Regions from separate parts of the Streptomyces sp. NPDC004667 genome, predicted to be linked through region 2. Evidence: riboswitches for the same ligand, from Rfam matches in the RefSeq annotation. Region 2 holds a riboswitch; the other holds the start of a gene.
What was found. Region 2 has a riboswitch for cobalamin ahead of ABZW32_RS12130 (CoA-acylating methylmalonate-semialdehyde dehydrogenase). Riboswitches for the same ligand answer to the same signal wherever they lie in the genome.

Region 1: linked by a shared signal. The riboswitch ahead of ABZW32_RS06225 (acyl-CoA thioesterase) and the one ahead of ABZW32_RS12130 (CoA-acylating methylmalonate-semialdehyde dehydrogenase) in region 2 are both predicted to bind cobalamin.

The regions. Positions count from the first base shown of each region.
Region 1 is NZ_JBEXKC010000007.1:103,979-111,681, reverse strand. It holds gene ABZW32_RS06235 (bifunctional nitrate reductase/sulfite reductase flavoprotein subunit alpha) at 1-1,721, shown strand, start outside; gene ABZW32_RS06230 (SpoIIE family protein phosphatase) at 2,026-4,143, shown strand; cobalamin riboswitch at 4,185-4,421, shown strand; gene ABZW32_RS06225 (acyl-CoA thioesterase) at 4,553-4,987, shown strand; gene ABZW32_RS06220 (agmatine deiminase family protein) at 5,129-6,292, opposite strand; gene ABZW32_RS06215 (TetR/AcrR family transcriptional regulator) at 6,460-7,107, shown strand; gene ABZW32_RS06210 (ATP-binding cassette domain-containing protein) at 7,181-7,703, opposite strand, start outside.
Region 2 is NZ_JBEXKC010000016.1:82,202-89,904, forward strand. It holds gene ABZW32_RS12125 (short-chain fatty acyl-CoA regulator family protein) at 1-1,456, shown strand, start outside; cobalamin riboswitch at 1,498-1,683, shown strand; gene ABZW32_RS12130 (CoA-acylating methylmalonate-semialdehyde dehydrogenase) at 1,871-3,370, shown strand; gene ABZW32_RS12135 (acyl-CoA dehydrogenase family protein) at 3,367-4,521, shown strand; gene ABZW32_RS12140 (enoyl-CoA hydratase/isomerase family protein) at 4,518-5,606, shown strand; gene mmsB (3-hydroxyisobutyrate dehydrogenase) at 5,603-6,505, shown strand; gene ABZW32_RS12150 (enoyl-CoA hydratase) at 6,502-7,275, shown strand; gene ABZW32_RS12155 (CbtB-domain containing protein) at 7,595-7,703, shown strand, end outside.

The DNA.
Region 1 (7,703 bases), on a different contig from region 2:
CCTCCGCCCCCGCCTCCCCCGAAGGCGTCACGGCCCGGAAGCTCATCGTGCTGTGGGCCTCGCAGACCGGCAACGCCGAGGAGTTCGCCGCCGGCGCGGCCGCCCGCCTCACCGAGACCGGCCACGCCCCGGCCCTGCTCTCCATGGCCGACGTCACCCCCGCGCAGCTCACTCCCGACAGCGACCTGCTGATCGTCACCAGCACCTTCGGCGACGGCGACAGTCCCGACAACGGCACCGGCTTCTGGCAGGGGCTCGCCGCCCCCGACGCCGCCCGGCTGGACGGCCTGCGCTACGCCGTGCTGGCGTTCGGCGACTCCGGCTACGACGACTTCTGCGGCCACGGCCGCCGCCTGGACGAACGCCTCGCGGAACTCGGCGCCACCCGCCTGCACCCCCGCACCGACTGCGAACCCGACCACGACGAAGCCTCCGGGCAGTGGCTCGACCGGGTCACCGCCGCCCTCGACGCCTCGGCCGACCGGCAGCCGGCGACGGCATCCGCCGCCTCCGCGGCGGTCGTCACCACAGGTGCGGCGGCGCCTGCGCCGACGGGGTCCGTGGCCGCACCGGCCGCCGTGCGGCCCGCCGCGTCCGGCAGCTACTCCAAAGCCGCTCCGTTCGCGACCCTGCTGATCGGGAACCGGCTGCTCAGTCTGCCCGGATCACAGAAGGAGGTGCGGCAGTTCGCCTTCGACACCCGCGACGGCGAGCTCGCCTACCAGCCCGGAGACGCACTCGGCGTCTGGCCGGCCAACGGCTCGGGCCTCGTGGCGGAATGGCTCGCCCTCACCGGCCTCGACCCCGACGAGGGCGTCGCCTTCCCGGACGGTGCGCACCTCCCCCTCCGCGAGGCCCTGCGGACCCGCTTCGACATCGCCCGCATCACCCCGGAACTCCTCAGGTTCGTCGCCGCCCGCACCGGGGAGCGGGACCTCCAACGGCTGCTGCGCCCGGACAACAAGGGCGAGCTGGCCAAATGGAGCTGGGGACGGCAGGCCGCCGACGTCATCGGCGCCTTCCCCGTCCGGGCCTCCACCGCCGAGTGGACCGGCGTCCTCAAACGGCTCCAGCCCCGCCTGTACTCCATCGCCTCCAGCCCGCTCGCGCACCCGGGGGAGGTCCGCCTGACGGTGTCCGTCGTCCGCTACACCAACGACAGGGGCCGGGACCGCATGGGCGTCTGCTCCACCTATCTGGCGGACTGCGCCGACGACGGTCCCGTGCAGGTGTTCGTCCAGCGATCGCCGCACTTCCGCCCGCCCGCCGGATCCGCCACACCCATGATCATGGTCGGCCCGGGTACCGGGGTCGCACCGTTCATCGGGTTCCTCGAAGACCGCCTGGCGAAGGGGCACACCGGCCCCAACTGGCTGTTCTTCGGCGAGCAGCGCGAGGCCACCGACTTCTACCACCGTGAGACGCTCGCGGCCTTCCGCTCCTCCGGCCACCTCGACCGGCTCGACGTCGCCTTCTCGCGCGATCAGCGCAACAAGATCTACGTACAGGACCGGATGCGCGAGCACGGCCCGCGTCTGTGGCGGTGGCTGCGGGACGGCGCGCACTTCTACGTGTGCGGCGACGCCGGCCGGATGGCCAAGGACGTGGACCGGGCCCTGCACGAGATCGTCGCGGCGCACGGCGGCATGGACGAGGATGCGGCCGCCGCGTACGTCCGGCAGATGGCCGGCGACAAACGCTACGTCCGCGACGTCTACTGACCGGCCCCGCCCGGGCCGCCTCCGTGCGCCCGCGCCCCGCGACCGGACCGCGTTCGACGGGCGGGACCCGCGTCAATGGTGCGGAACGAGGACCTCACCCCCGGCTGCCGCCCCGCAGCCGCCGGGCCCCGGGGGTGGTGCGGAGTCGCTCGCACGATGACGGGCGGTCCGGGGCCGGTCCGTCGGGCAGCCGCCGGTAGAGGATGTCGTGCGGGGCGGGCGGGAGGAGGATGGGGCCGACGGGCGAGTGCGGACCGGGTCGCCGGGTCCGGGACCTGCCGCAGCGGGCGAAGGAGGTCCGGTCATGGTCACGTCCGAGGCGTCGCGGGCCGGTCACGGCCCCGTGGGAGTGGTTCCCTCCGAGGCCGGCGGCCTGCTGGACGTGCTGAGCGTGGCCGCCGTGGTCCTGGACGCCGAGGGGCGGATCACGCTGTGGAGCCCACAGGCACAGGACCTCTTCGGCTGGTCGGCCGAGGACGCGCTGGGCCGCCACGCGGCCGAGCTGCTGGTCGCCGATGAGCACGTCGACCTGGTGCTGGAGCTGTTCGCCAAGGTCATGGCGGGTGGCGGCGCCTGGGCGGGCGTCTTCCCCGTGCGGCACAAGGACGGCTCCTCGCGGCTGGTGGAGTTCCGCAACATGCGGTTGCAGGACGAGCACGGCGGCGTGTACGCACTGGGGATCGCCTGCGACGAGACCGTTCTGCGGGGCGTGGAGCGCGACCTGGCGCTGTCCGTGCCGCTGGTGGCGCAGTCCCCGCTCGGGCTGGCGGTGCTGGACGCGGGCCTGCGGTACGTGCTGGTCAACCCGATGCTGGAGCGGATCAACGGCCTGCCCGCCGAGGAGCTTCTGGGCCGTACGCCCCACGAGGCACTGCCGTTCCTGGACACCGACACGATCGAGGCCTCCATGCGCCGGGTCCTGGACACCGGCGTACCGCTGCTGGACCAGTACGGCACGGGGCGCACACCCGCGGACCCGGACCACGAGCATGCCTGGTCGGGCTCGTACTACCGGCTGGAGGACCCGGGCGGGAGGGTGATCGGTGTCGCCCTGGTGGTCGTGGACGTCACCGACAGCCACCGCGCGGCCAAGGAGGCCGCCGAGGCCCGCCGGCGCCTCGGCCTCATCGCCCGGGCGTCGGTGACCGTCGGCACCACCCTGGACGTGGAGCGCACGGCCCGCGAGCTGGCCGGCCTCGTGGTGGCCGACCTGGCCGACCTCGCCTCGGTCGACGTCCTCGACTCCGTCCTGGAGGGCGGCGCGGCCACGGCGCCCGGCCCCCGGACGGGGCAGGCGCTCTTCGTGCCCCTCGCGGTGGCGACGTCCTACGGGACGGACGCCGTCCGCGCCGCGGACCCGGTCGGCGAGCGCACCACGTATCCGGCCGAGCGCCTGGTCGCCCGCTGCGTGAGCACAGGGCGTCCCGTCCTGGTGCCGCGGGTCACCGGCGCGGACCTGGCGCACATCGCGCGCGACGGGGCCGCCGCGGACCTCCTCGACCGGGAGGGCGCGCACTCCTACCTGGCCGTACCGCTGACCGCCCGCGGCCAGGTCCTCGGTGCCGTCGGCCTCCTGCGCACCCGCAATCCGGTCCCCTTCGACCACGACGACGCCACCCTGGCCGGCGAGCTGGCCACCCGCGCCGCCATCGCCATCGACAACGCCCGCTGGTACCAGCACGCCACCGACACCGCCCTGACCCTGCAACGCCACCTCCTGCCGCACCCCCCGCCGCGGGCGGCCGGTCTCCAGATCGCCTACCGCTACCAGCCCGCGGTGGCGGCGAGCGGGATCGGCGGCGACTGGTTCGACGCGATCCGCCAGCCCGGGGACAAGACCGCCCTCGTGGTCGGCGACGTGATGGGACACGGTGTCCACGCCGCCGCCACCATGGGTCAACTGCGCACGGCCACCCGAACCCTGGCGGACCTCGGTCTCGACCCGGCACGGGTCCTGCGCCACCTCGACCACATCACCGCCGAGCTGGACGGGACCATGGCGACCTGCGTCTACGCCACCTGGGACCCGCACCGCTCGCGCTGCCGGGTCGCCCTCGCCGGCCACCCGCCCCCAGTCGTCGTCAGGTCGGGGCGGGCGCCCGCGCTGGCCGACCTTCCGGCCGGCGTGCCGCTCGGCACGGGCGGCCTCGGTGACGCCGGGTTCACGTCCACCGTCCTCGACCTGCTGCCCGGTGACCGGCTGGTCCTCTACACCGACGGTCTCGTCGAAACCCGTGACGAGGCCCTGGACGACCGCCTCGACCTGCTCCTCAGCCTCCTCGCCGATCCGGGTCTCCCCCCGGAGGCGACCTGCGACCGGCTCCTGACCGCCCTGCGTCACCGTGACGCCGACGACGACGTGGCCCTCGTCATCGCGCGGGTACTCCCCCACCCGCCCACCACCGGGGCGGCCCCGCACTGAACGGCGCCCGGGGCGCCGTACACGGGGCGCGGCGACGCCCCTAAGGTGTGAGGGCAGCTGGTTCGCCCCGTCCGCCAGGCGGGATGCGTCGCAAGAGGGAACCCGGTGGGAATCCGGGACTGCCCCGCAGCGGTGAGCGGGAACGACCGCCGTCATACGCACTGGGACCGGACAACGGTCCTGGGAAGCGACGGCCAGTAGGTGCCCGCCGGCGGAAGCAGGAGTGCCGGCAGGTGTGCCCGTGAGTCCGAAGACCTGCCGCTGCCCGTACGCGAAGACCGCGTACGGAGATCCCGATGGCCTCGTGGGCGGGCCGGCGGCAGCGGGCGCCTCGCGCGGCCCGCCGCTCCTGCGCGTCCGCGTCCGGCCCGTCGGGACCGCATCCGCACGACTCGCGAAGGAGAGTTCCGTGACCGCGGACATCACCACAGGCACAGGCACCCGGGCCCACAAGGCGTCGGCCGACTCCCGTGTCACCCTCGCCCACATCATGAGCGAGCACGACACCAACCTCTACGGGACCATCCACGGCGGTGTGGTCATGAAGCTGATCGACGACGCGGCCGCCGCCTCCGCGGGCCGCCATGCCGACGGTCCCGCCGTGACGGTGTCCGTGGACCGCATGACCTTCCTGGCTCCCGCCCGCGCGGGCGACCTCCTCACCGTCCACGCCGCACTGGACCGCGCCGGCCGGACCTCCATGACGGTCGCGGTACGGGTCACCGCGGAACGCTGGAACGCGACGACCAGCCCGGCCACCGAAGTCGCCACCGCCCGCCTGACCTTCGTCGCCATCGACGCCGACGGGCGGCCGCGCCGGGTCCCGGGCCTGCTGGAGGGGTAGCGGGGCGAGCCGGGCCCCGCGCCCACCGCGATCCGCTCCGCCGGGACCCCGGTCTCCGCGGCGGCCGCGCGGACGCGTGAGCGCGGTGCCCGGCCGCGGGGATGCGGGCCGGGCGCCGCGCTCCGTCGGGCGGTGGGGCCGTTACGGCACCGGCTGCTGCTGGGTGACGCAGTGGATGCCGCCGCCACCGGTGCCGAGGCGGTCGATGTTGAGCCGTTCGACGACGCGGCCCGGGAACAGGCGCGTCAGCGTGGCCCGGGCCGCCGCGTCGGCCTGGGTGTCGCCGAACTGGCCGCTGATGACGGCGCCGTTGCACACGTAGTAGTTGGCGTAGGAGGCGAGGAAGTCCCGGTTGGTGGAGCGGATCAGGTTGTAGTCGGGGCCCTGGAGCTTCTCGGCGGTCATGCGGGCGCCGCCCGCGGTGGTCGCCCCGGACAGGACCTGGAACTGCTGGCGCGCGTCCTTGGCGTAGGCGTCGTTGTCCGAGGCCAGCGGCATCTGGACGAGGGCCTTGCCGGGGGCGAGGAAGCGCGAGGTGGCGTCGACGTGGTCGTCCGTGATGTCCTGGCCGGTCACTCCGTCGAACCAGATCACCTTGGAGGCGCCGTAGGCGGCGCACAGCGCGGCTTCGATCTGCGCCTGCGACGCGTTGGGGTTGCGGTTGCGGTTGACCAGGCTGCTGCGGGTCGCCATCAGGGTGCCGGCGCCGTCCTGTTCGACCGCGCCGCCCTCCCCCACCAGGCCGGCGGCGGTGAACGGGACGCCGACGTAGGAGGCGATCCGCCCGGCGACCAGGGCGTCCTTGGAGTGGGTCTGCTTGTTGCCCCAGCCGTTGAAGTTCAGCCCGACCGCGTCCAGTCCGCCGGCGCCGTCGGTACGGAAGACCGGGCCGCTGTCGCGCATCCAGCAGTCGTCCACGGGGATGGTGGTGACGACGGTGACCGTCGAGCCGCACAGCTGGCGGGCCCTGGCGGCGCTGCCGGAGTTGGCGCACATGTAGACCGGCTCGTACTTGGCGATGGTGCGGGCGATGAGCGCGATGTCCGACTGGACCCCGCTGAGGCTGCTGCCCCAGATGGAGGTGCTGTCCGGCCAGGCCATCCAGGTGCGGGTGTGGCGGACGTCCTCGATCGGCACGCTGAACGCTCCCGCCGCCGCGCGGGCGGGGCGGGGCGCCGCCGAGGCCCGTCCGTCGGCCGCGGTCAGCGCGGCGGCCGCGCCGGCCGCGGCGGTGAGACCGGCGGCGGCCAGGAACCGGCGCCGGTCCATGCCCCGGGCGGGCGGGCGGAATGCGTTGTCGCTCATGGGGGTCTCCTTGGGGGATGCCGGGGATGCCAACTCCCCCGCCTGGCAGCGGGGTTGACCGGAAACGTAAAACTGGCCAAGCGCTCGGTCAATAGTTTGGACAAGGTCGTTCCGGAGGATCGGGAAAAGCCCCAGGTCGGGTGCTGGAGCCTCGTTAGAGTGACGCCATGGCACCTTCCGCACAGGGCTCCCCGGCCCCGACCACGCCCCCCGTCCGCGCGGGACGGCCCCGGGTCTCCGCGAAGGGCGAGCAGACCCGGGCACGGCTGATCGCCGCCGCGCGGACCCTCCTCGCCGGAGGCATGAGCGAACGCTTCACCACCCGCAACGTGGCGGCGCTGTGCGGCGTGTCGCACGGGATGTGCCACTACCACTTCCAGGACCGGACCGATCTCGTCCTGGCGGTCATCGCGGACATCCGTCCGGAGTGGATCCACCCCCTGGAGGCGGCCGTCTCCGGGGAGGGCTCGTTCGAGCGGCGTTCCGAACGGGTGCTGGAGCTGCTGTCCCGGCCCGAGGGCGCGGAACTCTCCCACCTCCATTCGGCGTTGCACTGGCACGCCCTCAACGACGCGCGGGTCCGGGAGGCCCTGGAAGCCGAGTACTCGCGCTGGCGCGGCTGTTTCGTCACGCTGTTCGGGGTGCTGGCCGACGAGCGGGGCGGCGGCGTCGACCCCCGCCCGCTGGGCGAGGCGGTGGCCGCGGCCGTGGACGGCCTGGCCGCCGCGGAGTCACTGGGCTCCGAGGTGGATCCCGGTCCGGTGCTGCGCACCCTGATCCGTACGATCGCGGCCGGCGCCCGGCCCGGCGTCTGACCGGACCGGGCGCGGGGCCCGGCCCGGAGCCGCCCGGCCGGGAGCGGGCCCGCTGCGCCCGGGTGGCGCTCTCCTACAGCGCCCGTCGGGCCGCCGCGATGGCCTCCGGATCCCACCCCGGCCGCGGCACGGACTCCAGGAGCAGCCGGGTGTACGGATGGGTCGGCGCCGAGAGCACCTCCTCGGTGCTCCCCTGTTCGACGACGGCCCCGTGCCGCATCACGACGATCTCGTCGGTGACGCACCGGACGACCCCGAGGTCGTGGGTGATGAAGAGGAAGCCGATCCCGGTCTGCTCCCGGATGTCGGCCAGCAGGTTGAGGATCTGCGCCTGGACGGAGACGTCGAGCGCGGCGACCGCCTCGTCCAGGATGAGCACGGCCGGTTCGACGGCGAGGGCCCGTGCGATGGCGACGCGCTGGCGCTGGCCGCCGGAGAGGTTGCGCGGGAGCGCGTCGGCGGCCCGGGTGCCCAGACCGACCTGGTCGAGCAGTTCCCGTACCCGCGGGGTGTGGTCGCGTCCGGGGAAGTGCAGGCCCAGGGTTTCGCGCAGGACCGCCTCGACGCTGGTGCGCGGGTCCAGGGAGAGGTACGGG
Region 2 (7,703 bases):
GCGCCGGATGAGCCAGGCGGACCTGGCGCGGGTACTGGCCATCTCGCCGAGCTATCTGAACCAGATGGAGCACGACTCCCGGCCGCTCACCGTGCCCGTCCTGCTGCGGCTCACCGAGGCCTTCGGCGTGGACCCCGGCTTCTTCTCGGAACGCGACACGGGCCGCCTCGTCGCCGATCTGCGCGAGGCCCTGGCGGGCGAGGTCGCCGAGGCCCGCGTCTCCCCCTCCGACCTGGCCGAACTCGCCACCCGGATGCCCGCCGTCGCCTCCGTCCTGCTGGACCTCGGCCGACGCGCCCAGCTGCTGACCGAGCGGCTCGCGGACACCGCGGACGGACGCGGCGGCGACCCGGCCGCTCCGCGCTCACCCCACGAGGAGATCCGCGAGTTCTTCTACCGGCGCCGGAACTACCTGCACGACACCGACCTCGCCGCCGAGGACCTGGCCCGGGAGGTCGGCATCCGCACCGGCGAGGTCGTCCGGGCGCTTTCGAACCGCCTCGGCGACCGGCACGGGATCCGCCTCGCCCCCGACGCGGACCGGCACGGGATCCGCCCCGCCCCCGACGCCGACCGGCACGGGATCCGCCCCGCCCCCGACGCCGACCGGCACGGGGCCCGCCCCGCCCCCGACGCGGACCGACTCCACCGCTTCGACGCCCGCACGCGCGTCCTGCACCTGTCCGGCCGGCTCCGGCCCGGCCAGCAGGCGTTCCGGATGGCCACGCAGCTCGCCCTGCTGGAGTACGGCGACGAGCTGGACCGGCTGGCCGCCGAGGACTTCGAGCCCGGCTCCCCCGCCCACGCCCTGGCCCGGATCGGCATCGCCAACTACTTCGCGGCCGCCCTGGTCCTCCCGTACCGCGCCTTCCACACCGCCGCCGAGGAATTCCGCTACGACATCGAACGCCTCACCGACCACTTCGGCATCGGTTACGAGACCGTCTGCCACCGCCTGAGCACCCTGCAGCGCGCCAGGTTGCGCGGGGTGCCGTTCTCCTTCGTCCGCGTGGACCGGGCCGGAAACATGTCCAAGCGGCAGTCCGCCACCGGGTTCCACTTCTCCCGGGCCGGCGGCACCTGCCCGCTGTGGAACGTCTACGAGGCCTTCGCCGCCCCCGGCCGCATCCACGTACAGATCGCCGCCATGCCCGACGGGCAGCGCCACCTGTGGACCGCGCGCGCCGTCACCCGCCACCGCGGCGGCTGGGGCGAACCCGGCAAGACCTTCGCCATCGGCCTCGGCTGCGAGATCCGCCACGCGTCGCGGCTCGTGTACTCCGACGGCCTCGACCTGGACAACGCCTCGGCCGCCACTCCCATCGGCATGGGCTGCAGGCTGTGCGAACGTCTCGACTGCCCGCAGCGCGCCGTCCCGCCCCTGGGCCGCACGCTCGCGGTCGACGAGAACAGCAGCACCTTCGTCCCGTACCCCGTGGCCCGCGACCGCGCGTGACTCCAGGGCCGCCCGAGCGGTGGGTCTGGACTTACTAGGACGTCCAACTATATGTTCGTGGCACAAGGTCCGCGGTGCAGGGAAGCCGGTGTGAATCCGGCACGGTCCCGCCACTGTGACCGGGGAGTGTGCTGCCATCCACACGCCACTGACGAGGTCTGTCGGGAAGGCGGGCGGCGCGCGGGGATCCGGGAGTCAGGATACCGGCCGCGGATGTTCCGTGTTGTCCACGAGGATGGAGCAGACACGCATGGCACCGGTTTGTACCCACGACCCTGGTGATCCGGCGGAGCGCGCGCACACCGATCTGGCGCGCTCGTAGTCCCACGGCCCTCCCCGCGGCGTGCCCCATCGGGCCCGCCCGCGAGTCGGCCCTGCCATCCCTCGGATCTCACCTGACGAGAGCAGGCACCCATGGTCCGCGAACTCACCCATTTCATCGGCGGAAAGCACACCACCGGCACCTCCGGGCTCTTCGCCGACGTGTACGACCCCAACACCGGCGCCGTCCAGGCCCGGGTCCCGCTGGCCGGGCGCGCCGACACCGAGGCCGCCGTCGCCGACGCCGAGCAGGCGCAGGCCGCCTGGGGTCAGTGGAACCCCCAGCGGCGCGCCCGCGTCCTGCTGCGCTTCCTCCAGCTGGTCGAGGGCGAACGGGACGATCTGGCACGGCTGTTGTCCGCCGAGCACGGCAAGACCGTCGCCGACGCCCACGGCGACCTCCAACGCGGCCTGGAAGTGGTCGAGTTCGCCGCCGGGATCCCCCACCTCCTCAAGGGCGAGTTCACCGACAACGCCGGCACCGGCATCGACGTGCACTCCCTGCGCAGCCCCCTCGGCGTCGTCGCGGGCATCACCCCGTTCAACTTCCCCGCCATGATTCCGCTCTGGCAGGCCGCACCGGCCCTGGCCTGCGGAAACGCGTTCATCCTCAAGCCCTCCGAGCGCGATCCGTCCGTACCGCTGCGCCTGGCGGAGCTGTTCCTGGAGGCGGGGCTGCCGCCGGGCGTGCTGAACGTCGTCAACGGCGGTAAGGAGGCCGTCGACACCCTCCTGGAAGACCCCCGCGTCCAGGCGCTCGGCTTCGTCGGCTCCACGCCGATCGCCGCGCACATCTACGCCACGGCCGCCGCGCACGGCAAGCGCGCCCAGTGCTTCGGCGGGGCCAAGAACCACATGATCGTGATGCCCGACGCGGACCTCGACCAGGCCGTGGACGCCCTGATCGGCGCGGGCTACGGCTCGGCGGGCGAGCGCTGCATGGCGATCTCCGTGGCCGTGCCCGTGGGCGAGGAGACGGCGGACCGCCTGGTGGCCGCACTCAAGGACCGCATCGCCACCTTGAAGATCGGGCGCTCCGACGACCCGGACGCGGACTTCGGTCCTCTGGTCAGCCAGGACGCCCTCGACCGGGTCCGCCGCTACGTCGACATCGGCGTCAACGAAGGGGCCGAACTGGTCGTCGACGGGCGTGACTTCACCCTCCCCGGCCACGAGAACGGCTTCTTCGCCGGAGCCACCCTCTTCGACCGCGTCTCCCCGCAGATGCGCGTCTACCGCGAGGAGATCTTCGGCCCCGTCCTGACGGTGGTCCGCGCCGCCGACTTCGAGGAGGCACTGCGCCTGCCGAGCGAGCACCCGTACGGCAACGGCGTGGCGATCTTCACCCGGGACGGGGACACCGCCCGCGAGTTCACCCGGCGGGTCAACACCGGCATGGTCGGCGTCAACGTCCCCATCCCGGTGCCCGTGGCCTACCACACCTTCGGCGGCTGGAAGCGCTCCGGCTTCGGCGACCTCAACCAGCACGGCCCGGACTCGATCCGCTTCCACACCCGTACCAAGACCGTCACCTCGCGCTGGCCCTCCGGGGTCAAGGAAGGCGCGAGCTTCACCATCCCCACGATGGGGTGACCGCCGTGACCACCACCCTCACCGAGGACCAGCTCGCGCTGACCGAGGTCACCCTCGACTTCGCGCAGGAGCAGCTGGCCCCCCATGCCGTGGCCTGGGACCAGGACAAGCACTTCCCCGTCGACGTCATCCGCCGGGCGGCCGCACTCGGCCTCGCCGGCGTGTACGTAAGCGAGCAACACGGCGGCTCCGGCCTCTCCCGCAGCGACGGCGTCCTCGTCTTCGAGACCCTCGCGACCGGCTGTCCGTCCATCGCGGGCTACCTCTCCATCCACAACATGGTCGCCTGGATGATCGACCGCTACGGAGACGACGCCCAGCGCACCCGCCGGCTGCCCGGCCTCTGCTCCGCGGCGACCCTGGGCAGCTACTGCCTGACCGAACCGGGCGCGGGCTCGGACGCCGCCGCGCTGCGCACCCGCGCCGAACGCCACGGCGACCACTACGTGCTCACCGGGGTCAAGCAGTTCATCTCCGGTGCCGGCGCCTCGGACGTCTACGTGGTCATGGCCCGGACCGGCGAACCCGGACCGGGCGGGATCTCCGCCTTCGTCGTCGAGCGCGAGGACCCGGGAGTCTCCTTCGGTCCCAACGAGCGCAAGATGGGCTGGAACGCCCAGCCGACCCGTCAGGTGGTCCTCGACGGTGTTCGCATTCCTGCCGACCGGCGGCTCGGCGCGGAAGGCGATGGCTTCCGCATCGCCATGAACGGCCTCAACGGCGGCCGGCTCGGCATCGCCGCCTGTTCCCTCGGCGGGGCGCAGAGCGCCCTCGACCGCTCGCTGTCCTACCTGGCCGACCGCGAGGCCTTCGGCAGCCGACTCCTGGACGCTCAGGCGCTCCAGTTCCGGCTGGCCGACATGGCCACCGAACTCGCCGCCGCCCGGGCGCTGGTGCGGCAGGCCGCCGAGTCCCTGGACAGCGGCGACCCTCTGGCCCCGCGCCTGTGCGCGATGGCCAAGCGGTTCGCCACCGACACCGGGTACGCGGTGGCCGACGCGGCCCTCCAGCTGCACGGCGGATACGGGTACCTCAGCGAGTACGGCATCGAGAAGATCGTCCGCGACCTGCGGGTCCACCAGATCCTGGAAGGCACGAACGAGGTCATGCGCGTCATCGTCGCGCGCGGACTCACGGAGACCCTGCGATGAGCCACGAAGCCCCTGAAGACCGCGACCACGTCCTCCTGCGCACCGAGGGCCACGCCGCGTACATCACCCTCAACCGCCCCAAGGCACTCAACGCCCTCAGCCACCCCATGGTGCTCCGCATCGAGCAGGCCCTCACCGCCTGGGCCGAGGACCCCGGCGTCGAAGTGGTGGTCATCGACGGCGCAGGCGGCCGGGGCCTGTGCGCGGGCGGTGACATCCGGGCGATCCACGAGGACGCCCGCGCCGGCGGCACCGCCTCGGCGGACTTCTGGCGGGACGAGTACCGCCTCAACGCGCTGATCGCCCGCTACCCGAAGCCCTACGTCGCCCTCATGGACGGCATCGTCATGGGCGGCGGAGTCGGCATCTCCGCCCACGGCAGCGTCCGGATCGTCACCGAACGCTCCAAGATCGCCATGCCCGAGACCGGCATCGGTTTCGTCCCCGACGTCGGCGGGACCTACCTCCTCGCGCTGGCTCCGGGAGAGCTCGGCACCCACCTGGCACTCACCGGAGCCCCGGTCGGCGCCGCGGACGCGCTGCTGTGCGGGCTCGCCGACCACTTCGTCCCGGCACGGGCGCTGCCCGCGCTGTCCCGGGAGCTGGCCGTGGACTCCGTACACGAAGTGCTGCAGCGGCACGTGCAAGAGCCTCCCGCCGGGACCCTCGTCCCCGCGCGCGGCGAGTGGATCGACCACTGCTATGCCGCCGACACCGCCGAGGAGATCGTGGCCCGGCTCCTGGCCTCGGGCCCGTCCGCCGCGAAGGACGCGGCGGACACCCTGCTGTCCAAGTCGCCGACGGCGGTCAAGGTCACTCTGGCCGCGCTGCGCGGGGCCCGCCGGCTCGGCCCGCTGGAGCGGGTGCTGGAGCAGGAGTACCGCATCTCCTGCGCGGCCCTGTCCTCGCCCGATCTGGTGGAGGGGATCCGCGCTCAGGTCATCGACAAGGACCGGAACCCGCGCTGGTCCCCGGCCACGCTGGAGGACGTCACCCCGGCGGACGTGGACCGGTACTTCGCCCCGCTCGACGCGAACGGGCTCGGGCTCGTCGCGACCGCTTCTGCGCAGGAGGTCGTCTGGTGAGCAGTACCGTCGCATTCATCGGGCTCGGACACATGGGCGGCCCGATGGCCGCCAACCTCGTCGGGGCCGGCCACCGCGTCCTCGGCTTCGACCTCGTACCGGAGCTGCTGGCCACCGCTGCCGCCACCGGCGTCGAGCCGGCGCCCACCGCCGCGGAGGCCGCCGCCGCGGCCGACGTGGTGATCACCATGCTCCCCGCCGGGCGTCATGTCCTCTCCCTCTACCGGGAACAGGGCCTGCTCGCCGCCGCCCGGCCCGGCACCCTGTTCGTCGACTGCTCCACCATCGACGTCGCCGACGCCCGCGCCGCGCACGAGGCCGTCGTCGCGGCCGGTCACCGGGCGCTGGACGCCCCGGTGTCCGGCGGGGTCGTGGGTGCCGAGGCGGCCACGCTCACCTTCATGGCGGGCGGTGGAGCACGGGAGTTCGCCGCCGCCGGGCCGCTGCTCGACGCCATGGGCAAGAAGGCCGTGCACTGCGGCGGGCCCGGCGCCGGGCAGGCCGCGAAGATCTGCAACAACATGATCCTCGCGATCTCCATGATCGGGGTCAGCGAGGCCTTCGTCCTCGCGGAGAGCCTCGGCCTGGACCACCAGGCCCTCTACGACGTCTCCTCCACCGCCTCCGGCCAGTGCTGGGCCCTCACCGTCAACTGCCCCGTCCCCGGCCCGGTGCCCACCAGCCCGGCCAACCGCGACTACCGCCCCGGCTTCGCCGCACCCCTCATGGCCAAGGACCTCGGGCTCGCCGCGAACGCCCTGCGGGCCGGCGGAGTGGACGCGCCGCTGGGCCTCAAGGCCGCCGAAATGTACGCCGCGTTCGCCGAGGGCGACGGGGCCAGCCTGGACTTCTCGGCCATCGTCCGCTCCCTGCGACCCCAGAACGGAACCCCCGCATGACCTACGAGACCATCCTGTTGGAACGCAAGGGCCGCGTCGCCGTCCTCACCCTCGACCGGCCCGAGGCCCTCAACGCGCTCAACCTCCAGGTGATGACGGAGGTCGTGGCCGCCGTGGAGGAACTGGACCGGGACCCGGACATCGGCTGCATCGTCCTCACCGGCTCCGCCAAGGCCTTCGCCGCGGGCGCCGACATCAAGGAGATGCGCCCGCGGAGCTACGTGGAGATGTACCTCACGGACTGGTTCACGGCCTGGGACCGGCTCGGCGAGGTCCGCACCCCCACCCTCGCCGCGGTCGCCGGATACGCCCTGGGCGGGGGCTGCGAACTGGCCATGCTCTGCGACATCCTCCTCGCCGCCGACACCGCGAAGTTCGGGCAGCCCGAGATCAGGCTGGGCGTCATCCCCGGAATCGGCGGCTCCCAGCGCCTCACCCGGGCCGTCGGCAAGGCCAAGGCGATGGAACTGTGCCTGACCGGGCGCACCATGGGCGCCGAAGAGGCCGAACGCGCCGGGCTGGTCTCCCGGGTCGTCCCCGCCGGGGAACTGCTCGACGAGGCCCTGGCCGTGGCCACGACCGTCGCCGAGATGTCCAAGCCGGTCGCGATGATGGCCAAGGAGGCCGTGAACCGCGCCTTCGAGACCACCCTCGCCGAAGGCGTCCGCTTCGAACGCCGCCTCTTCCACGCGGTGTTCGCCACCGCCGACCAGAAGGAGGGCATGTCCGCCTTCGTGGACAAGCGCCCGCCGCACTTCACCCACGGCTGAGCGCGATCCGCCGTCCGGGGACGGCCCGACGGCCCTCCCCCGGACGGCGGATGGGGCCGCCGCGCCGTCCCGCGCGCGGGGCTCCGCTGTGATCAGGAACTCATCCGCTTGGCCGGACCGGCCGCAGGCGGTAGCGTCACGCCGACATCTGCACATAGCGACGACGGCGAGACGGAAGTCCGGTGTGAATCCGGCATGGTCGCGCCACTGTGTGCTGCGTCCGCGCTCCCCCGGGGGTGTCGGCCGCGGCAAGTCAGACCCTCGGACCGTCGTTCCGCACCACCACATGGGACGCGTAGTTCCCCGAGGAGGTTCCACCATGGCCCAGGCCGTCGCTTCCGCTGCCATGCCCACCCCCGCTCTCTCGCCCTCTGCTCCGCTGCCCGTGCGCGCGGTCCTGCCCTGGGCGCTCTTCGTCGGTCTCCTGA